DNA from 3 places in the Streptomyces sp. NPDC043908 genome. Region 2 is predicted to be linked to each of the others. Evidence: riboswitches for the same ligand, from Rfam matches in the RefSeq annotation. Region 2 holds a riboswitch; each other region holds the start of a gene.
The links. Region 2 has a riboswitch for cyclic di-AMP ahead of AC069K_RS23710 (LysM peptidoglycan-binding domain-containing M23 family metallopeptidase). Riboswitches for the same ligand answer to the same signal wherever they lie in the genome.
Positions count from the first base shown of each region.

Region 1: it holds a riboswitch for cyclic di-AMP, as region 2 does, so the genes downstream of both, AC069K_RS33345 (M23 family metallopeptidase) here and AC069K_RS23710 (LysM peptidoglycan-binding domain-containing M23 family metallopeptidase) in region 2, are expected to answer to the same signal.
Region 3: it holds a riboswitch for cyclic di-AMP, as region 2 does, so the genes downstream of both, AC069K_RS21490 (transglycosylase family protein) here and AC069K_RS23710 (LysM peptidoglycan-binding domain-containing M23 family metallopeptidase) in region 2, are expected to answer to the same signal.

Region 1 covers NZ_JBWKEI010000022.1:66,356-73,660, forward strand. Annotated here, with positions in the region: gene AC069K_RS33325 (PhlD) at 1-1,061, shown strand, start outside; tRNA gene AC069K_RS33330 (tRNA-Met) at 1,127-1,200, shown strand; gene AC069K_RS33335 (hypothetical protein) at 1,301-1,594, shown strand; gene AC069K_RS33340 (PP2C family protein-serine/threonine phosphatase) at 1,615-2,859, shown strand; cyclic di-AMP (ydaO/yuaA leader) riboswitch at 3,015-3,194, shown strand; gene AC069K_RS33345 (M23 family metallopeptidase) at 3,207-4,286, shown strand; gene AC069K_RS33350 (aldo/keto reductase) at 4,348-5,292, shown strand; gene AC069K_RS33355 (PrsW family intramembrane metalloprotease) at 5,308-6,756, opposite strand; gene trmB (tRNA (guanosine(46)-N7)-methyltransferase TrmB) at 6,811-7,305, opposite strand, start outside.
Region 2 covers NZ_JBWKEI010000011.1:13,403-20,707, forward strand. Annotated here, with positions in the region: gene AC069K_RS23685 (NUDIX domain-containing protein) at 1-379, opposite strand, end outside; gene AC069K_RS23690 (NrdR family transcriptional regulator) at 1,149-1,556, shown strand; gene AC069K_RS23695 (helix-turn-helix domain-containing protein) at 1,996-2,604, shown strand; gene AC069K_RS23700 (DUF6126 family protein) at 2,615-2,758, shown strand; gene AC069K_RS23705 (tyrosine-protein phosphatase) at 2,772-3,587, opposite strand; cyclic di-AMP (ydaO/yuaA leader) riboswitch at 4,176-4,341, shown strand; gene AC069K_RS23710 (LysM peptidoglycan-binding domain-containing M23 family metallopeptidase) at 4,346-5,269, shown strand; gene AC069K_RS23715 (SGNH/GDSL hydrolase family protein) at 5,420-6,211, shown strand; gene AC069K_RS23720 (NAD-dependent epimerase/dehydratase family protein) at 6,289-7,281, opposite strand.
Region 3 covers NZ_JBWKEI010000009.1:290,857-298,161, reverse strand. Annotated here, with positions in the region: gene AC069K_RS21510 (Ppx/GppA phosphatase family protein) at 1-671, opposite strand, end outside; gene AC069K_RS21505 (DUF501 domain-containing protein) at 668-1,204, opposite strand; gene AC069K_RS21500 (FtsB family cell division protein) at 1,261-1,737, opposite strand; gene eno (phosphopyruvate hydratase) at 1,840-3,141, opposite strand; gene AC069K_RS21490 (transglycosylase family protein) at 3,611-4,294, opposite strand; cyclic di-AMP (ydaO/yuaA leader) riboswitch at 4,297-4,494, opposite strand; gene AC069K_RS21485 (transglycosylase family protein) at 4,754-5,740, opposite strand; gene AC069K_RS21480 (cytochrome P450 family protein) at 5,873-7,108, opposite strand; gene AC069K_RS21475 (nucleoside triphosphate pyrophosphohydrolase) at 7,243-7,305, opposite strand, start outside.

The DNA of each region.
Region 1 (7,305 bases), on a different contig from region 2:
CTCACATAGCCCTCCCCGCCGTCGTCCTGCCGGACCACGTCATCGCCACGGACGAGATCTGCGCGGACATCCGGCGTGCCAACCCCGACCGGCCGCGGCTGGAGGCGCACCTGCGGATCGCCCGGGCGACGACCGTCCGCACCCGTCGTTTCACCCGCCCGCTGCACGCCCCGACCGTGGCCGGAAATGCCACTGTCGAGGAGCGCAACAGAGCGGCGTACGAGGACGCCCTGGGGCTCGCGGTCCGCTCCGGGCGGCAGGCCCTGGCCCACGCCGGCCTCGCCCCCGACGACGTCGACTGCCTGATCACCAGCCACACCACCTCCTGGACCGTGCCCTCCCTCGACGTCGCCCTCGTCCGGGAACTCGGCCTGCGCCCGGACGTCCGCCGAGTCCCGATGGCGACCGTCGGCTGCGCGGGCGGCGCGCACGGCCTGGTCAGGGCCCACCAGGACATCGCCGCCCACCCGGGCTCGCACGTGCTGGTCGTCGTCGCGGAGTGCCTGTCGACGGCCACGTACAACCACACCGACACCAGCCGGGAGTCGATGATCTACAAGGTGCTCTTCGGGGACGGCTCGGGCGCGGTCGTCGTCTCGGACACCCCGGCCTGGAGCGGGCCGAGCTTCGTCATCGAGGACACCTTCGAGTACGTCCTGCCCGACAGCCTCGACCGCTACCGGGGCCGCCTGTCGGGCGCCGGACTGCACTTCGACTCCACGACCGCCGCCACCACCTCGCTCAACGACAGCCTTCCCGCCGTACGCGCGTGGCTCGGCGGCAGCGGCAGGGCCCCGGAGTTCGCGGTCGTCCACCCCGGCGGGCCCCGGGTCCTCCAGGACGCCGCCGCCGGGTTCGGCCTGGACGGCGACCGCGACCACGGCGCCCTGCGGCACGCCTGGGCGAGCCTGGCCGCCAACGGGAACCTGGGTGGCTCGGCCGTCCTCGACGTGCTGGCCCGCACCTTCGCGCAGGCCCCCGGCGACCGGCAGTCCGGCCTCATCATCGGCTTCGGCCCCGGCTTCGTGCTGGCCGCCTCGCGGGGGCACTGGTCGGCGTGAGCGCGGCGCCGTCCGTAAAGCGGTACGGAGCACCGTCCGGGATGCCGTACAGTTGTGTTTACCGACGCGGGGTGGAGCAGCTCGGTAGCTCGCTGGGCTCATAACCCAGAGGTCGCAGGTTCAAATCCTGTCCCCGCTACTGAAGACCGAAGGCCCGGCACATGCGAATGTGCCGGGCCTTCGGCATTTCCCCGACGGCCCGCGCGGGCGCGCGTACGTACAGTAGTCTCACGATTGCTATGCGCGAGCATGTGGACGGACTGCTGCGGGCGGCGACGCGGCGCAGGGCGCCCGCGGTGCCGCTGTTCCTCGCCCTGTGCACGCTCCTGATGTGCCTCTCCCTGCCGCTGTCGCCGCCCCTGTCGCCCGCCCCGCCCTGGATCTCCGCGCCCTCGCACGCCAAGGGCGGCGTCCCCACCGTCCACGGCGGCCCGGCGGCCCGCCGCCACGCCCGGGGGACCTGCGTCCACGGCCGGGCCGGGCCCCGCAGATGCCGGGCGCGGCTGATCGCGACCGGCGCCGAACGGCACTGAGGGGCGCCGCGCGCACCCGGTTGGCCGAGGAGCGTTCGCGGCGGGCGGCCCGGCCCGGCACCCTGAGTGGGGCGCCGGGAACGGCGGCGGCCCCGCGGACGGGCGGGAGACCACAGGTGCGGCAGCGAACGGACGGCGGCGGCCGGGAGGGCTCCCGGCGTCCGGCCCTGGTGCGCGCCCTGCCCGCGCTGCTGCTGGTCGCCGGGGTCGTCCTCGACGTGGCGACACCGCCCGATCTCACCGCGGCGGCCCTGTTCGCCGCCGCCCCGCTGACCGCGGCCCCCTTCTTCGGCCCCGCGGGCACCGCTGTCGCGGGCGCCTCGGCGGTCGGGGCGGTCCTGCTCACCGAGTACCTCCACGACGTCCCCAGCACCGGGGAGGCGGTCAGCGAGCTGTTCACCGTCACCACCGTCGGCGCGCTGGCCCTGCTCACCAACCGCATGCTGCGCCGCAGCGGCGAACGCCTGGCGTCGGCGCGGGTCATCGCGGAGACCGCCCAGCGCGCCGTCCTGCCCACGCCCGCCGAGCGGATCGGCGGCCTCCAGGTGGCCGCGCGGTACGAGGCGGCGCAGGCCGGCGCGTTCATCGGCGGGGACCTCTTCGCCGTCCAGGACACGCCGTACGGGGTGCGCCTGGTCGTCGGGGACGTCCGGGGCAAGGGCCTTGAGGCGGTCGAGGCGGTGGCCGTGGTGATCGGGGCGTTCCGGGAGGCCGCCGAGCAGGAGCAGACGCTGGAGGCGGTGGCCGGACGCCTTGAGCGCGCGCTGACCCGGGAGGGCACCCGGCGCGACGGCCTGGACGCGTTCGAGGGGTTCACCACGGCCGTGCTCGCCGAGATCCCGCGCGACGCCACGGCCGTACGCCTGGTCAACCGGGGCCACCCCGAACCGCTGCTGCTCCACGCCGACGGGGCGCTGGACGCGCTCACCCCCTCCGACCCCGCGCTGCCGCTGGGGATGGCGGAACTCGGGGTCTGGCCGGACCGGGCGGACACGTACCCCTTCCCGCTCGGGGCGACGCTGCTCCTGTACACCGACGGCCTCTCCGAGGCGCGTTCGGCCCGGCCGCCCGGGGTCTTCTACGACCCGCACGAACGGCTGCGCGGCCGGATCTTCCCGGGGCCGGACCAGCTCCTGGACGCGCTCGTCGACGATGTGCGCAGGCATACGGGCGGCGGTGCGAACGACGACATGGCGCTGCTGGCGGTGCGGCGGCCCCGGGCGCGGCGGCCGGAGCGGCGGCGGACGACGCCGGTGGTTCCGTGACGGACCGTGCCCGAACGACGCCCGAGCGCACGTTGTTTGACGGGGCATCAGGCGCTGGGGCCGGGGATTACGGGGAACGGCTTGGAATCCGGTCCGCCTGTCTATTAACGTTCGATAACGCAGCGCGGTCGTCCCAGCCGTCGTAGAGGCGGCACCGTGCGCACGCGCCGAATTCCGCAAGGGAACCGGGGAACCACCACCTTGGGGTGAATCGAGCACCTTCGCACCGTCGAAACGTGCCCGTAGGAGACCTTCCTGCTCCGAACCCTCCCCCGAGCTCTCAAGGAGCAGGGGGGACCCCCACCGCCAACCCGGTAGGCGAGAAGGAAGGAAAGGAGCGCGCCCCCGTGGCGTCCAACGAGCCTGCCCTCGGCACCCCGCCGCTTCCCCCCGTCGCCCCGTACGGGCCCGCGCCCAGCGGCACCGAGGTGTGGGAGGAGTGGAACCCCACGGAGGAGTCCGTCTCCCCGGTACGCGGCCGGCACCGCGTGATCAAGCAGCGCGGCGGGCTCGCCCGCAGCTCCACCGTCCTCGGCGTCGGCGTCATCGCGGCCGTCGGCGCGGGTGGCATGGCCAGTGCGCAGACCAAGCCGCCGGTCTCCATATCCCTGCCCGACTCCGTCGCGGACAATCTCCCCGATGTGAAGTCCCTGCCGGGCGTGGGCGCGCTCATCACCGGCATCGCGGGCGACGACAAGCCCGACGCGTCCCCCCTGGCCGAGGCCGACAGAGCCGTCGCGAGCGCCCCCCTCACCATGGCGGGCGTCTCCCGGGCCGCGGCCGAGCAGGGCGCCACAGGGGCGGGCGAGGCCCTGCGCGCCCGCATCCTCCAGCAGGCCGATCAGCAGCGCAGCAGCGCCGAAGCCGAGGCGAAGGCGGCCGCCGAGAAGGCCGCGGCCCAGCAGGCGGCGGCCGAGGCGAAGGCCGCGCAGAGCGCCGCCCAGCAGAAGGCGGCCGCCGAGAAGAAGGCCGCCGAGGAGGCCGCCGCGAAGAAGGCCGAGGAGGAGCGGCTGGCCGAGCTGGCCAAGAGCTACTCGCTCCCGGTCGCCTCGTACACGATCACCTCCACCTTCGGCCAGGCCGGCTCGATGTGGTCCTCCGGCCACCACACCGGCCTCGACTTCGCCGCGCCCACCGGCACCCCGCTCAAGGCGGTCCACGGCGGGACGGTCAAGTCGGCGGGCTGGTCCGGCTCGTACGGATACCGCACGGTGATCGAGCTGGAGGACGGCTCGGAGCTCTGGTACTGCCACCAGTCCTCCATCGCGGTCAGCGCCGGGCAGAAGGTGACGACCGGCGAGACGATCGGCCGCGTCGGCGCCACCGGCAACGTGACGGGCCCGCATCTGCACCTGGAGGTGCACACCCCGGGCGGCACGGGAGTCGACCCGATGGCGTGGCTCGAGTCGAAGGGCCTCAACCCGTAGGGGGCCTGCCCGGCGGGCGGGGGCGCGGAATAGGCGTGCCCCGTCGGCCCGTTCACCCCCCATGACCACGCTGCGCCCCCTGGGCTCCTCCGACCTGTCCGTCTTCCCGCTCGCCCTGGGCGGCAACGTCTTCGGCTGGACCGCCGACGAGGCCGCCTCCTTCGGGGTGCTCGACGCGTACACGCAGGCGGGCGGCAACTTCGTGGACACCGCCGACGTCTACTCGGCGTGGGCCCCGGGCAACGAGGGCGGCGAGTCCGAGCGGATCATCGGCAGGTGGCTGGCGGCGCGCGGCAACCGCGAGGACGTCGTGATCGCCACCAAGGGCGGCGCGCACGCCTCGTTCAAGGGGCTCGCGGCCCCCACCATCAAGGCCGCCGCCGAGGAGTCGCTGCGCCGGCTCGGCACCGACTACATCGACCTGTACTACACGCACTTCGACGACGAGTCGGTCCCCGTCGAGGAGATCGTCACCGCGCTCGACCAGCTGGTCAAGGACGGCACGGTGCGTGCGGTGGCCGCCTCCAACATCTCCCCGGAGCGGCTCCAGGACTCCCTGGACTTCTCCGACCGCGAGGGCCTGGCCAAGTACGTCGCGCTCCAGCCGCACTACAACCTGGTCTCGCGCGACACCTACGAGGGCACCCTCCAGGACACCGCCGGCCGCTCGGGTCTGGCCGCCGTGCCCTACTCGGCGCTCGCCTCCGGCTTCCTCAGCGGCAAGTACCGCCCCGGCCAGGACGTCGACAGCGCGCGGGCCGGGAGCGCCGGCCGGTACCTGGGCACCGAGCGGGGCGTGAAGGTGCTCGCCGCGCTCGACCGCGTCGCGCTGGCGCACGGCGTCGAGCCCGCGAGCGTGGCCCTCGCCTGGCTCGCCGCGCAGCCGACCGTGGTCGCCCCGATCGCCTCGGCCCGGACCGTCGAGCAGTTGCCCGCGCTCCTCGCGGTCGCGGACCTGGAGCTCACGGACGCGGAGCTGAGCGAGCTGAAGGCCGCCTCGGCGTAGACCGGGGGCAGGCTCTCAGCGCCGGTAGGGGTCGTACGGGGAGGCGGCCGGGCCGTAGCCGTACGGGGCGTGGTTCCCGTACGTGCCCTGGCCGTAGCCGTACGGGGGCTGGTGGCCGTACGGGGTCTGGGTTCCGTACGGGGCCTGGTGGCCGTAGGGGTAGGGCTGGGACGGAATCCAGATGCGGCCCGCCGCGCCCGCCCCGTACAGAAGGGCGGGGCCTGCCACCTCCCGGCGCGCCCACAGGTGGTGCAGCAGCTCCTGCTCGCGGGCGGTGAAGTCCGGCCCGGCCTGGGAGTGGCGGGCCCGTCGGCGCAGGAACGCCAGGGCCGTCGCGAACGCCTCGTACTCCGCGACCGTCCGCGCCGCCCGCTTGCCCCCGAAGGTGCGGTGGGCGAAGTCGCGGGCCATCGAGCGGGCCCGCATCGAGGAGAGCGCCAGCGGTTCGGCCGGGCCGAGCCAGCCCGCCGCCGCGTACGCGGGCAGCTCCGCCGCGACGGTGCGCAGCTCCCGCTGGCGGCTCCACACCGCGAGCCAGGTGAGCAGTCCGAAGACCGGCACCATGAACGCGGCGTAGACCAGGTAGAAGCCGTACGTCCCGAACGACGACGAGCCGTTCCACAGCGCGTGCATCCCCATCGCGGACAGCAGGCCGAGCACCGGCCAGCCGATCCGGCGCCGGCGGCGGCCCGGGGCCGCGAGCGCCGCGGCCCCGAAGCCTATGCCGGTGCAGACCGTGAACAGCGGGTGCGCGAACGGCGACATCACGACCCGGACGAAGAACGTCGCCGCGGTCGTCGAGGAGAGCCCGGCGGTGTGGCTGACCTGGTCCTCACCGAAGGCGTTGCCGAGGTACAGGACGTTCTCGGTGAAGGCGAAGCCGGTCGCGGTGAAGCCCGCGACGACGACGCCGTCGACTATCCCCTTGAAGTCCCGTCTGCGGAACAGGAACAGCAGCAGCACGGCGGCCGCCTTGGCACTCTCCTCGACGACCGGCGCGATCACGGTCGCGCCCAGGTGGTCGGCGGAGGACGGGTCGGCGGTCGCGGTGGCTATCCACTTCGTCGCGAACGAGTTGGCGATGATCGCCACAAGCGCGGCGGCGCACGCCCCCCAGGCGAGCGCGAACAGGAGGTTGCGCCAGGGGCCCGGGTCCACCCGGTCGAGCCAGCGGAACGCGGTGACCAGCAGCGGAACCGGCAGCACGGCGAGCGCGAGCCCCACCAGGAACCCCTCGGTGCCGGTCTGGTCCCGCACGATGGCGAGGATGACCAGACCGCACAGGGCGAGCAGGGTGATCAGCGCGCCGGCCCGGAACGCCCTGGAGCGCCAGAAGTCGCGCCGCGGCCGGTAGCGCCACTTGGCGCGCTCCGGGACGGCGTCGAACCGCGGCTCGGCGCCGCGCTCCGGGACCGGCTGGAGCGGGCCCGGCGGCTGGCGTTGCGGAAGCGACTCGGACGACACCAGACGACCCTAACGAGGGGTACGGACAATCCGCGACGGTGCGTGGGGTCGCCGTCAGGCGGAGGGCAGCTCGGCCGCGCGGGTGAAGAGCAGGTCGTGGACCACATGGCCCTTGTCCAGGCCCTGCCCCTCGAAGCGGGTGAGTGGCCGGAACGCGGGCCTCGGCGCGAAACCGCCGTCCGCCTGGGTGTTCTCGAACGCGGGGTGCGCGTTCAGCACCTGAAGCATCTGCTCGGCGTACGGCTCCCAGTCGGTGGCGCAGTGCAGCAGGGCGCCGGGCTTGAGCCGGGGCGCGGCCAGGGTGAGGAAGTCGGGCTGGATGATGCGGCGCTTGTGGTGGCGCTTCTTGGGCCAGGGGTCGGGGAAGTAGACCCGCAGCCCGTCCAGCGACTCGGGCGGGAGCATCTCGCGCAGCAGGATGATCGCGTCGCCGTTGGCGACCCGGACGTTGGTGAGGCCGCCGCGCTCGGCGAGACCTAGGAGGTTGCCCTGGCCGGGGGTGTGGACGTCGACGGCGAGGATGCCGGTGCCGGGGTCGGCGGCGGCCAT
Region 2 (7,305 bases):
CCGCCGAGATGGCGACGTGGTGCAGTCGTACGACGTGATGCTCGAACCGCTCAACTCCCGGCGGTTCCACGTCTACAAGTGCCAGTTTGACCCATCGATTGTCATAGACGACGCGCTCACCGTGAATCTGCCAGGGTTCCAGCTCCCCCGGGCGCTCGATGCTCACGTCTCGGGATGGCACTCGATACGAGCTTCGCGCATTCCGCTCCAGGATGCGCTCTTCCACCAGCTTCGCCAGCACAACACGAAGCTGCGTCCGCCCGATCTCTAGGTCGGTCTCCAGCTTGCGCTCGGAAGGGATCTTCTCGCCCGGCTTGTACTCACCTGACGCCACCCGTTCACGAATCGCGCGGTAGGCCCGAAGCGACTTGGGTCCCATTGGCTGAGCACACTCCCTGACGTCATCAACTGGCCCGCACCAGCGTAGCCGCAGCCCCTGACAGGCGACAGAGCGCGATCACTCATCGTCCGGAGCGGGGTGAGTAAAAACCTTCTCTACGGGTTCAAGGCTCGCTGCGCTCGCTGCCCGGTCGCGCCGACCGGACACGGGTAGTTCAGATCAGTAGCCGCCGCCGGCCGCACCATGGGTCGGCTCGCCTCCGCCCTCCAATGCGTCGAGCGGCCCCGGACAGCTACAACGCCACGCCTACCGGCCCGAGGAACGGTGGTCGCCGGGAGATCACCACACTAAACGCGAGAGCGTCTGCGTTCCGGCCTCCTGAACTACAGAGGTAGTGCGATCAGAGATCGCAGGGTGCCGCGCACAGCGCGGCGGCGCCGCCGGCCGCCGCCGCGCTTGCCCCTCCTTGTCTGCGCCACCGGGGCCGCGCGCCGTCGCCCGGCGCGCCCGAGGGGGCGAAAAATGCAAGGCCGGGGTGGGGGACGGTCGGCTCCACGGCTTTACCCACCTCCCCGGTTCGGGTCCCGCGTTGAGCAAGACCAGGGGGCCACTCGGACACATTGCGGGCAGGAGGCAAGCCTGCCCGAGTAGCTGGCAAGCGTACGGCCCCCTGATCATGCTCAACCCCAAACCGGGCAGGACACCGGCCAAAGCCGCTCCGCCGACCTCACGAGATCTCTCACCCTCGCGGCCGGAGCGCCGTAGCATCTAGTTCGTCGGCAGCCTCTACCCGCGAGCAGGAGGGCAAGTGCATTGTCCTTCATGCTCCGTGCCCACCAGCGTTCTGCGCGTTGTGACCAGCCACGATGGCACTTCGACCAGGCGACTCCGCCTCTGTGAGAGCTGCGGTCTGAGGTTCACCACTATCCAGGTAGCCGTTCTGGTCCGGCTGAACAGACCAGGTGTACGTTCTGAGTTCTCCCGCGCGTGTGTCATCGCTCGGGTTCGTACGGCGGCACAGCAAGGCATCCCAGTCGAGAACGCGCTAGCTGAAGCGCGGCGACGCGCCAGAGCGCCGGCCACTTCGACAGCACAGCTATGTCTGCTCACGGATCGAGGAAGCGAGCCCAGCACGGTGCAAGGCGTGAATGCGCCTTTACCGCTGGACCTTGCTTCGGGCCGGGGCATTGCCAGCGTTAACGTCGTACCTTGCTGATCCTCTACATAAGGAGTGCGATGCGCGAACCGGCCCCTCGGCGCGTCCACACCCCTCATGCGGAGCTTGGTACAAGATCTGTCCGTCAACATCCTCAGCGCGGGGCTGATCGGTCTCGTGACCCTGGCTGCCCGACGAGCGCGCACGGCATGGCGGCGCCGTAGGGCAGCGGCACCCAACGTGACACCAGCAGCTGACACGAACAGGAACGAATAGCGGCAGCTAGCTCAGTACCTCACGTCGCTGCTCACCAGGCGTGAGTGCGACAGTGAGTGTCCAACTGAGTGACAACCCCGGCGAATGCCGCCGGACGCCGACGGACGGCTGTGAACCCTCAGAGCAGGCCAGCCGCGCGTTCGATCCTGGTGAAGGGCACGGAGGATTTGCCTCTGGGGCAAAAAAGTTGCCCCAGAGGCAATGCCCTGACTGAATGGAGTGCATGAGCACTCCCGCCGAAGGCGCCGGGGAGCCAGCGGGCCCCGCCCTCCCCGATGTCGCCCCGCGCCTGCGCGAACTGCGCCGCCGCCGGGGTCTCACCCTGGAGGCCGCCGCCCCGCGGGCCGGTCTCTCGCCGGCGCACCTCTCCCGCCTGGAGACGGGCGCCCGCCAGCCCTCGCTGCCGATGCTGCTGGCGCTCGCGCGTACCTACGGTACGACGGTCTCGGAGCTGCTGGGCGAGATGGCGCCCGGACGCGAGCCCGTCATCCGGGGCGGCCGGGCCGAGCCCGCCGAGGCCGACGGCTGGACCTACCACCGGGCCGGGCACCCCGGCCGCGCCATGCAGGCCCTGCGCGTCGAGGTCCCGTACGGCACCCAGCGCGAGCTCGTCCGCGTCCACCCGGGCGAGGAGTGGCTGCACGTCCTGTCCGGGCGGCTGCGGCTCACCCTGGGCGACGCCACGCACGAGCTCGACCCCGGCGACAGCGCGCACTTCGACTCGCTCACCCCGCACCGGATCTCCGCCGTCTCGCACGGCGGGGCCGCGTTCCTGTTCGTCCACACCCTGCTCCAGAGCCCCGATCCGCATCCGCACCATCCGCACGGCTGAGAGGTACGACATGTCGCAGAACCAGGGACGGTCCGGCGTCGACACCCGGGAGACGAAGTTCCCCCGGGGTCTCGTGGTCCGGCTGTTCGCCTATCTGATCGCGGGCCACATCTTCGCGGCCTTCCTCTACCTGCTGTTCACGGTCGGCAAGTGACCGGGCGCGCCCCCTAGACGGCGTCCTCGACCAGCCGCTCGCGCAGCCGCTCACGGGTCTCGGGGGAGAGCCCGAGGCCTTCGGAGAGGTAGCGCTCGGTGCTGCCCCAGGTCTCCTCGATGGTCTCGAAGGCCGCGTCGAGATAGCCGGCGCGGGCGTCGAAGAGGGGGTTGAGCAGCTCCACGACCTCGGTGCTCAGGCCGGCGGGGGAGCTGTCGCTGCGGTGCATCTTGTAACGGCGGTGCGGGTCGTTGGACTTGAGGTAGTCGGCCTCGATGGCGTCGCGCTCGACGCCCACCGCGAGCAGCGCCACCGCGATGGACAGCCCCGCGCGGTCCTTGCCCGCCGCGCAGTGCATCAGGGCCGGGACGCTGTCCTCGGCGAGCGCGTGCAGCACCCTGCTGTGCTCGGCCGTGCGCTGGCGGATGATCGTGCGGTACGAGCGCGCCATCCGCTCGGCGCCCCGGCCTTCGGAGAGCACCGACCGCAGCTGGTCGATGTCGCCGTCGCGGACCATCTTCCAGAACTCCGCCCCGTCCGCCGGGTCCGTCAGCGGTATGTTCACGTTGCGCACCCCCGGCAGCTCCACGTCCGGGCCCTCCAGCTTCTGGTCCGCCGCGTTGCGGAAGTCGAAGACGGTGTGGAGGCCGAGCGAGGCGAGGAAGGCCGCGTCCTGCGCGGTCGCGTGGGCGAGGTGGCCGCTGCGGAAGAGCCGTCCGTACCGCAGCCGCCGGCCGTCCACGGTCGGCAGTCCGCCCACGTCACGGAAGTTGCGGACGCCGGAGAGCTCGGGTTCGGTCGAAGGGATCTGCGGAGTCTGCTGGGTCACGTTGGCTCCTGATGGGGGTCGAAAGAAGATCACGCCGCCTCGGTCCCGACGATACGACATGGGTTCCCGGGGCAATCATCTCGATCGTCTGGCCGGAATGCGACCCCTTCGCGCCCATTGCCCCGCGCGAAGTCCTGTCCCGATGCCGGCGCCGCCGTTGGCGCCTGTGTGTACCTGTGCGGTCCTGGGGCTCGGGATGATCCAGACCGGGGATGGCGGACGGGTCCGGTTGCTTTCCGGTCGCATGTGAGCAAAACGGGCAGAGTGGGGCGGTGGTGGGGGAGAGGGGTGAAGAGGGGCAGAACTTTCGCCCTTATGGGGCGATTTGGTGACCCCTGTCCATCTCCCGCTCGGGAAAGGGGGATTACCCGTGAGCAGCGTCATATCCGTGACGTTCCGTGGTGGCGGTCCCGGATGAATTCCCCCGTCCGGCCGGGCCCGTTGGGAATGACGGTCGACGCAGGGTGACCGCGATTCCCGTAGGAATTCCCGGCCGGGAATGCCGAAGGGAAATCGGCACTTGTCGTGGCCCACCGGGCTCGCTTACGGTCACCGCAATCCGAGTGGACCGCCGAATCCTGCCACCGCTCGGAATCCGCACCCATCCACGCGTGGCAGGAGCGGGGGACCCAGGTAAGCGCCGTCCGGAATTCCGGCACGGCTCGGGGTGAAGCCGAAGCACCGTGACCGGTGCCCGGCCGGGCATCTCCAGCCCGAACCCGACAGCTCACCTCGCAGGCGCCGGAGAGGAATCCGCCATGCCCGCGAAGGGTAAGCACCGCCGTCCCAAGTCCAGCCCGATATCCCGGGGCATCGCCGCCGCCGGAACGGGTGGCGCCGCGCTCGCCATCCCGCTGCTCGGCGCCACCGGCGCACACGCCGCCGTGCAGACCGCCGCCCCCGCCACCGCGCCCCAGCAGGCCGCCCGCACCACCGGGACCCTCGCCGCCGCCGCGCCCCAGGCCGCCCCGACCACGTACAAGGTCAAGAGCGGCGACTGCCTCTCGCGGATCGCCGAGGACCACCGGCTCGGCAGCTGGCAGCGGCTCTACCGGGACAACCGCGAGGTCGTCGGCGCCGACCCGGCGCTGATCCGCCCGGGCATGAAGCTCGTGCTCGGCGCCAAGGCCAGGACCGGCGCGCCGCACGGCTCCGCCAGGACGACCACGCACGAGTCCGGCACGAAGGCGGCGTCCCCCGCGCCCCGCACCCCGGCGCCGTCCTCGCCCGCCCCGGCCACGAACACCTCCACCACCGCGGACCAGGGCTCCTCCACCGGCTTCCGCGCGCCGCTCGACAGCGTGAGCATCGGCACCCCGTACCGCATGGCCGGGTCCATGTGGTCCAGCGGCTACCACACCGGCGTCGACTTCGCGGCGGAGACCGGCACCACGGTCAGGGCCGTCGGCCCGGGCACGGTCGTCTCGGCCGGCTGGGGCGGGGCCTACGGCAACCAGGTCGTCATCCGGCACGCCGACGGCATGTACTCCCAGTACGCCCACTTCTCCCAGCTCTCCGTCTCGGCCGGGCAGACCGTGACCGCGGGCCAGCAGATCGGACTCTCCGGCGCCACCGGCAACGTCACCGGCCCGCACCTGCACTTCGAGATCCGCACCACGCCCGACTACGGCTCGGACGTCGACCCGATCGCCTATCTCAGGCAGCAGGGCGCGGCCCTCTGACGAAGCCGGTCGGCCCCGGATTTGTCCGGTGCGCCGGAGGTATTCGGCGTATTCCCGCTGGGCGAAACTGACCGGGTGGTCTATATCACCCACCGTCAACCCCTCCTTACGGTCGCGTAGGTCACACCGGTAGGGGAAAGATATGGTCCCGTGGCAGACGATTCGAGATCATTCAACAGCGGTACGTTCGGGTCGTACACGGCGATCGGCGACAGCTTCACGGAAGGCGTCGGCGACCCCGGCCCGGACGGGGCGTTCGTCGGCTGGGCGGACAGGTTCGCCGTGCTACTGGCAGATCAGCGACCGGAGGGGGCCTTTCGCTACGCCAATCTCGCGGTCCGCGGCAGGCTCCTCGACCAGATCGTCGAGGAGCAGGTGCCGCGGGCCAAGGAACTCGCGCCCGACCTGGTGACCTTCTGCGCGGGGGGCAACGACATCATCCGGCCGGGCAGCGACCCGGACGACGTGGCCGAGCGCTTCGAGCGCGCGGTCGCGGACCTGAAGAGCACGATCCCGACGGTGATGGTGACCACCGGGTTCGACACGCGCGGGATTCCGGTCTTCAAGCATCTGCGCGGCAAGGTGGCGACGTACACCGCGCACGTGCGCTCCATCGCGGACCGCTACGGGTGCCCGGTGCTCGACCTGTGGTCGCTGAAGTCCGTGCAGGACAGGCGGGCGTGGGACGGCGACCGGCTCCACCTGTCGCCCGAGGGGCACACCCGGGTCGCGCTGCGCGCCGCCCAGGTGCTCGGGCTCGCGGTGCCGGCCGACCCGGACCAGCCGTGGCCGCCGCAGCCGCCGCGCGGCACCCTGGAGGTGCGGCGCGACGACATCCAGTGGGCGCGCGAGCACCTGGCGCCGTGGATCGGACGACGCCTGCGGGGCGAGAGCTCGGGCGACCACGTGGAGCCCAAGCGCCCCGACCTGCTGCCTCTCTGACGGGTCATCAGCCCAGTCGGCCCTCCGTGGCCGACGGCGTCACCGACGGACCGCCCCGAGGGCGGCGCCCGCACGGCTCAGCCGTGCAGCAGCTTCCGCTCCGTCTCCGGGTCCAGTCCGACCCGGGGGCGGTCCGGCCGCTGCGGCGCCTCGCCGCCGAGCGACCCGAGCCACGCCCAGGTGTCGGCGACCGTCTCCTCGACGGGCCGGCAGTCGAGCCCCGCCAGCACGGCCTTCCACACGTTCGAGCCGTGCATCGTGTCGTGCAGCTCACCCGGCGGAATCCACACCGGCAGATGGTTCCACGGCTCCACCCCGGCGGCCAGGATCGGCTCCGGGGCCGTCCAGCGCAGCTCCGCGCCGCCGCCGGTGACCCGCGCACACGCGTCGAGCAGCTCGCCCATGGTGGTGTGGTCCGGCGGGCAGACCAGGTTGTAGGGCCCGCAGAGCCCGAAGTCGGCGGCGCTCACGATCCACTCCGCCAGGTCCCGGACGTCGATGAACTGCACCGGAAGATCGCGCGGCCCCGGCGCGAGCACCTCACCGCCGCGCGCCACGCGCCCCAGCCACCACGGCAGCCGCCCGATGTTCTCGTACGGGCCGAGGATCAGCCCGGCGCGCACCAGCAGCGAGCGGTCGGGGCCGAACTCCCGCACCGCGGCCAGCTCGCCGCCGCGCTTGGCCTGCGCGTACGCCACCTCGCCCGCGGCGTCCGGCGACCCGTCGACCAGCGGCGCGCCCTCGTCCGCCCCGGCCGGGACCGGGTACGCGTACACGGAACGGCTCGACACGTACACGTACCGGGCGGCGCGGCCCTCCGCCAGCAGCCGCGCGGCGTCGCGGACCGCCGAGGGCGCGCCCGACCAGGTGTCCACCACCACGTCCCAGCGGCCGTCGGCGAGCGCCGCCAGACCGTCCTCGGCCGTCCGGTCGCCGAGCAGCGCCCGCACTCCGGCGGGTGGCTCGTGGCGGCCCCGGTGAAAGACCGTCACCTCGTGCCCGCGTGCCACGGCGGATTCGGCCACGGCACGTCCGACGAACTCCGTACCACCCAGTATCAACAGCTTCATGGCCGCAACTCTGCCCGCTCGCAG
Region 3 (7,305 bases), on a different contig from region 2:
CCCAGCGCGATCGCGGCGACCGTGGTCACCGAACCCGCCAGACCCACCAGGGTGCGCGGCTCGCGCAACGGGACCGTCTGCCCGGCCAGGTCCAGGGCGGCCTCGATGTCCGCCCGCATGGCCGCGATCTGCTCGGGCGTGGCCGGGTCGCCGGGGTGGTGGCGCTCGGTCATCCGCACACAGCCCACGTCCACCGAGCGGGCCGCGCGCACCCGGCGCGAGCCGACCACGAACTCGGTGGAGCCGCCGCCGATGTCGACCACCAGGTAGTCGCCGTCGGCGTGCAGCTCCCTGGTGGCGCCGGTGAAGGAGAACTCCGCCTCCTGGTCGCCGGTGATCACCTCGGGCTCGACGCCCAGGATGTCGACCACGCCCCGGACGAACTCGTCCCGGTTCTCGGCGTCGCGGGAGGCGGAGGTGGCCACGAAGCGCACGCGCTCGGCGCCGAACTCCTCGATGACCGCCGCGTACGCGCGGCAGGCCGCGAAGGTGCGCTCCAGGGCCTCGGGGGCGAGGCGGCCGGTGCGGTCCACGCCCTGGCCCAGGCGCACGATCGTCATCCGGCGGTCCAGCTCGACGAGTTCACCGCCGTCGCCGCCGGACGCGGTCGCGTCGGCGACGAGGAGGCGGATCGAGTTCGTCCCGCAGTCGATGGCGGCGACCCGGGTCACTTCTCGCCCTCCCCGGGCACGCAGGGGGTGACGCAGGGGCCCTTCGCCCACCACTCGGGGAGCATCGCGATCGCCTCGTCGCCCAGCGGGTTGACGCCGGGCCCCGCCGCCAGCGAGTGGCCGACCAGCACGTGCAGGCACTTCACCCGGTCCGGCATGCCGCCCGCGCTCGGGAAGCCCTCCAGGACCTCGATGGCGTCGCGGCGGGCGATGTAGTCCTCGTGGGCGGCGCGGTAGGCCGCGGCCAGCTCGGGGTCGGTCGCCAGACGCTCCGTCATCTCCTTCATGACGCCGTTGGCCTCCAGCGTGCCGATCGCCGACGCGGCCCTCGGGCAGCTCAGGTAGTACGTCGTCGGGAAGGGCGTGCCGTCGGGCAGCCGGGGGGCCGTCTCGACCACGTCGGGGTTGCCGCACGGGCAGCGGTGCGCGATCGCGCGCAGTCCGCGCGGCGGGCGGCCCAGCTGCTCCTGGAAGGCGGCGATGTCCGCCTCGGTCGGCTCGGTGCGGGGAGTGCGGGGCGGGGGCGTTTCCATCGCGGTGTCTGTCTCAGTCTCTGTCTGTCTGGATCGGTCGCTGGCGGTTCACGTCGTCAGTCGCCGGGGCGGTCGGCCTTGTCCACACCGTCCCAGAGGTTCTGGTGCCAGGGGCGGCCGGTGGAGGCCTTGCCGTCGCGGCGGCCCTTGCCGGCCGACGGGTCGGTCACGGTGTAGCCGGTCTCGCCCGGGAACTGCATGTGCAGGTGCTCACGGGCCAGCCGCTTGATGTACGCGTCGTCCTGGAGCCGCGCCTTCTCGTCGCGCAGCCGCTCGACCTGCGCGGCCGCGTCGTGCTCCTTGCGGCGCTCCTCGGCGATGTCGCCGCGCTGCGACACGTACTGGCGCATCGGGTACGCGAGGGCCACCACCAGGGAGCACATCACCAGGGCGAGCAGCGCGGCCCGCCCGGTGAGCCGGGAGCGGCGTGCCTGGCGCTTCTTCTGCGACCGGTAGACACGGGCCGCGGTCTGCTCGCCGAGCACCTTGAGCCGGGCCGCGGTGGAGAACCGGTCCCGGTTGCCCTTGGCCATGTCGCCCCGCTTCCCTCACGTACGTACAACGTCCCCGGACACGGTACGGGACCGCGGCCGGGGACGTACGGACGACTGGCTGGGCCAGGCCCGGGTCGGTTCTCAGCCCCGGGCGTCCTCGACGGCGCCCTTGAAGCGCGGGAAGGCGCTGCGGCCGGCGTACACCGCGGCGTCGTCGAGGATCTCCTCGATGCGCAGCAGCTGGTTGTACTTGGCGACGCGCTCGGAGCGGGCCGGGGCGCCGGTCTTGATCTGGCCGCAGTTGGTGGCGACGGCGAGGTCGGCGATGGTGACGTCCTCGGTCTCGCCGGAGCGGTGCGACATCATGCACTTGAAGCCGCTGCGCTGGGCGAGCTCGACGGCGTCGAGGGTCTCGGTCAGCGAGCCGATCTGGTTGACCTTCACCAGCAGGGCGTTGGCCGACTTCTCCTCGATGCCGCGGGCGAGGCGCTCGGGGTTGGTCACGAACAGGTCGTCACCGACGAGCTGGACCCGGTCGCCGAGCTTGGCGGTGATGGTGTTCCAGCCGGTCCAGTCGTCCTCGAAGAGCGGGTCCTCGATGGAGACCAGCGGGTACGCGTCGACGAGCTCCGCGTAGTACTCGGTCATCTCGGCGGCCGTGCGGGACTGGCCCTCGAACTCGTACTTGCCGTCCTTGTAGAACTCGGACGCGGCGACGTCCAGGGCGAGCGCGACGTCCTTGCCCGGGGTGTAGCCGGCCTCCTTGATGGCCTCCAGGATCAGGTCCAGGGCGGCGCGGTTGGAGTCCAGGTTCGGGGCGAAGCCGCCCTCGTCGCCGAGGCCGGTGGACAGGCCCTTGCGCTTCAGGACGGCCTTGAGGGTGTGGTAGACCTCGGTGCCCCAGCGCAGCGCCTCGGAGAAGGACTCCGCGCCGATCGGGGCGATCATGAACTCCTGGATGTCGACGTTGGAGTCGGCGTGCGACCCACCGTTGAGGATGTTCATCATCGGAACGGGCAGCAGGTGCGCGTTCGGGCCGCCCAGGTAGCGGAAGAGCGGCAGGTCGCTGGCCTCGGAGGCGGCGTGGGCGACGGCGAGCGAGACGCCGAGGATGGCGTTGGCGCCGAGCGAGCCCTTGTTGTCCGTGGCGTCCAGGTCGAACATCGCCTGGTCGATCAGGCGCTGCTCGGTGGCGTCGTAGCCGACGAGCTCCGGGCCGATCTGCTCGATCACGGCGAGGACGGCCTTCTCGACGCCCTTGCCCTGGTAGCGGCTGGGGTCGCCGTCACGCAGTTCGATGGCCTCGAAGGCGCCCGTGGAGGCGCCGGAGGGGACGGCGGCACGGCCGGTGCTGCCGTCGTCGAGGCCGACCTCGACCTCGACCGTGGGGTTGCCTCGGGAGTCCAGGATTTCCCGGGCTACGACGACGTCGATGGACGGCACGAGCATCTCCTTCTGGGATGTGACGCGGAAACGCCGGGCCGCTTGGTCCGGCACCCCTGAGCCTAACCGGCTCCGGGGCATCCACCAGCCGACCGACCGGCCCGTGGGACGAAACGGGGGGCAAAATGTTCCCGAACAAAACAAACCCCCGCGCCGCACGGGGGTGGGGGCGGGGTGGGGTGCGTGGTTCGGCTGCGGCGCGGTGGGCGGCTGGTCGCGCAGTTCCCCGCGCCCCTGAGGGTGCGTGTCCGGCTGCGGCCCGGTGGGGGCTGATCGCGCAGTTCCCCGCGCCCCTGAGGCGTTCGGCCCCGGCCGGAGAACCCGGCTCAGCCACAGACTGCCAGGGGCGCGGGGACCGCGCGAGCAACCCACCCCCGGCCCGCAGACGAACACCCCGCCCACAAGGGGCGCGGGGAACCGCGCGAGCAGCCACCCACGCCCCGTGGGCGCATCCCCGGCCGGACGGGGCTCAGCTCAGGTGGAGCTGCTGGTTCACGTAGATCAGGTTCGCGTCCTTGACGACGTCCTTGTTCAGCTCGAACAGCTTCTCCCAGCCGCCCTTGACGCCGTGCGCCGAGGCGATGGAGCCCAGGGTGTCCCCGGCCTTCACCTTGTACTCGCCGTCACCGGTCTTGACCGGGGCCGGACGGGACTCGCCGCGCGAGGCGGGGGCCGACTCGCGCTGGGGGGCGGGGGCGGCCTTGGGCGCGGCCTTCTTCGGCGCGGCCTTCTTCGGCGCGGCCGGGGAGCCGGACGTGTCGACGTCCGCGGCCGAGCCGCCGGCGGTCAGGTTGCCCGCGCCGGCGCAGGACCAGGCGCCCGGCCCCTGCATGGCGAGCAGCTTCTCGGCCGTGGCGATCTGCTGGCCCTTGCTGGCCAGGTCGGCGCGGGAGGCGTACTGCGTGCCGCCCGCCGCGGCCCAGGAGGACTGCGAGAACTGCAGACCGCCGTAGTAGCCGTTGCCGGTGTTGATGGACCAGTTGCCGCCGGACTCGCACTGGGCGACGGCGTCCCAGGTGGAGACGGAGGCGGCGGAGGCGGAGCCGGCGGCCATCAGCGGGGCGGCGACGGCGGCACCGGTGACACCGGCCAGCGTGACGACTCGGACGGCCTTGGACGGGCGGCGGTGCTTGCCCTTGCCGGAAAGCAGCATGGAGTTCTCCTCACCGACGCCTGCGAGGTGAGCTGTCGGGTTCGGGCGAGTGAGTGGCCCGGCCGCGCCTGGTGGCGCGTCTTCACCCCAAGCCGTTCCCTGGCCGCTTCGTACGTCTCGCCGTATGGCGTACGTCCCTCAACGGCCGGGCCCGGCGCTTACCTTGGGTCCCCCGCTCCTGCCTACGGCGCTTGGAGCGTCGACTGTTCCCCACGACCGGCGGCAGGATTCGGCGTTCCCGGTCGAAGGGGCCCGTGGTGACGAGCGCTTCGACCGTAAACACACCAACCCCTGATGTTCAAAGGGGCACATCAGGGAGAAATCGCCCCTCGCGGCCCTTCCGTAACCCCTGTTTCCGCAGGTCGGGGGCGTAACGCCCGTACCGGACGGACGGGACACGGCAGTTGACGGAAAGAGACCCTTGTCTCACTTGCACAGAAGTGGACATAGGCCCCTGAACTACCCCTTGGCCGGGGCCGGGTTGTCCGTCTTTGCCAGGTTCAGATCAAGGTTCTGGCCAGGCACGATGAGGTTCGGGTCGGCGCCGATCGTCTTCTCGTTCGCCTTGTAGAGCGCGGACCAGCCGCCCTCGACCTTGTGCGTGCGCGAGATGTCCCACAGATTGTCGCCGGGGCGGACGGTGTAGTCGCCTTCGGCGGCCAGTACGTCGCCCGACTCGCGTGACTCGGCGTCACCTCGCGAGGCGTGACGCCCCGATTCATGAGCGTTGTCCGTATTGCCCGGCTCGGTGGCCGCGGGCGTGCCGGTCTCGGCCGGGTCGGGGGTGCCGCGGTGCTTGCCGCCGGAGGCGGAGCCGGTGCCCGCGTCGGCGGTCCCGGCCGGGGCGCTCGCGTCGGCGGAGCCGGGCTTGGCGCTCGCGCCCGTGGACGGCGCCGAGGGCGTCGTGGAGGGCTTGGGGGCGGTCGAGGACGACGGGGACGGCGTGGTGGACGCCGGCGGCTTCTTGGCGGGCGCGGACGGCGTGGCCGTGGCGTCCGGGGTCGCGGCCCCCTCCTCGGAGGGGACGTACGGCGAGGGCGTGGCGCCCGGGTCGACGGCCGGGGCGCCGCCGCCCGCGGTGAGCCCGGAGATCCCCGAGCAACTGGTGAAGGCCTTCGGGCCCTTCGCCGCGAGCACCTTCTCGGCGACGGCTATCTGCTGCGCCCGGCTGGCCAGGTCGGCCCGCTCCGCGTACGCCGTACCGCCGTAGTTCTGCCAGGTCTCCTGAGAGAACTGGAGCCCGCCGTACAGTCCGTTGCCGAAGTCGGCGCTCCACGCGCCGCCGCTCTCGCACTCCGCCACGCTGTCCCAGGTGGACGCGGTGGCGGCGCTCGCGCCGCTCGCCGCGAAGAGCGGAAGGGCGAGGGCCGAGCCGGTCACCCCCGCCGCGACGACGAGTGCGGGAGCCTGGCGGGGTCGGCGGTGCCGTCCGTTCCCGGAGCGCATGCTGTGGCCTTCCGTGTGACTACGTCTGTGACCGCCGGGCCGGGCGGTGCGCCCGGTGTGGCGAGTCGAGGGGTGAACGTAGCCGTACTCGAACGCTTGTCACAAGTCGATGCACCCGCGATAACGCCAAAGTCACAGTTTTGACGGATCGTCAGTTCCGGCGGGCGTGAACGCGACCGGAAGGGTGCGCAGTCCGCGCATGATCAGCCCGCCCCGCCAGCGCAAATCGGCAGGATCCGCCGCGAGCCGCAGGTCAGGAAGGCGTCGCAGCAAGGTGGCCAGCGCGGTCCTCGCCTCCAGTCTGGCCAGGGGCGCGCCCAGGCAGTAGTGGATGCCGTGGCCGTAGCCGAGGTGCTGGTTGTCGCGGCGGCCGAGGTCGAGCGTGTCCGGGTCGGGGAAGCGGTCGGGGTCGCGGTCGGCCGCGGCCAGGACGACCAGCACCGGGTCGCCCGCCGCGATGTCCTGGCCCCCGATCGACAGCGGGCGGGTGGCGAAGCGCCAGGTGGCCATCTCCACGGGCCCGTCGTAGCGCAGCAGTTCCTCGATGCCGGTGTCCAGCAGCTCCGACTCCCCGGCCGCGAGCGAGCGCTGCAGCCGCTCGCGCTGCCCGGGGTTGCGCAGCAGCGCGTACATCCCGTTGCCGATGAGGTTCACGGTCGTCTCGAACCCGGCGAACAGGAGGATGAAGGCCATCGCCGCGGCCTCGTTCTCGGTGAGGTGCTCGCCGTGGTCGCTGGCGCGGATGAGGCCGGAGATGAGGTCCTCGCCCGGGTTCTCCCTCTTGCGGTGGATGAGTTCGAGGAGGTAGCCGCGCATCTTCTTCACCGAGCGGGCCACCCCGCCGCGCGGGCCCTTGCCGTGCCGGATCATCATCCCGGCCCAGTCCCGGAAGTCGTCCTGGTCCTCGCGCGGCACGCCCAGCAGGTCGCAGATGGCGTAGATGGGCAGCGGGAACGCGAACTCGTGGATGAGGTCGGCCTCCCCTGCGGCCGCGAACCGGTCGATGAGGGTGTCCGTCAACTCCTGCACCCGGGGCGCGAATTCGGCGACCGTACGGGGCGTGAACGCCTTCGCCACCAGCCGCCGCAGCCGGGTGTGGTCCGGCGGGTCGATGTTGAGCAGATGCGTCATCAGCTCGGCCTTGCGCTCGCCCGGGATGCCCGTTCTGCCCCGGGCGTGCGCGGGCTCGTCGTGGTGCGCCGGGTTCTTGGACAGCCGCTGGTCGGCGAGGGCCTGCCGGGCGTCCGCGTACCGCGTCACCAGCCACGCCTCGACCCCGCTGGGCAGCGTGGTGCGGTGCACGGGCGCGTGCTCCCGCAGCCAGCCGTAGGCGGGGTAGGGGTCGGTGGCGAACTCCCAGGTGAACATCTCGGGGGCGGGGGGTGCCCCTGGCGGGGGCGGGGTCTGGCCCGGGCCCTGGTCCTGGCCCGGTGGCGTGTTCGGGGCCTGGTCGGGGTGTGCGCCCGGGTCCCGGCCCGGCGGGGGCGAAGGGTGTGTCACCGTCAGCTCGTCTCGGCCGTGCGGATCGCGTCCCGGTACGCGCGCGCCGCCGCCCGCAGGGCCGC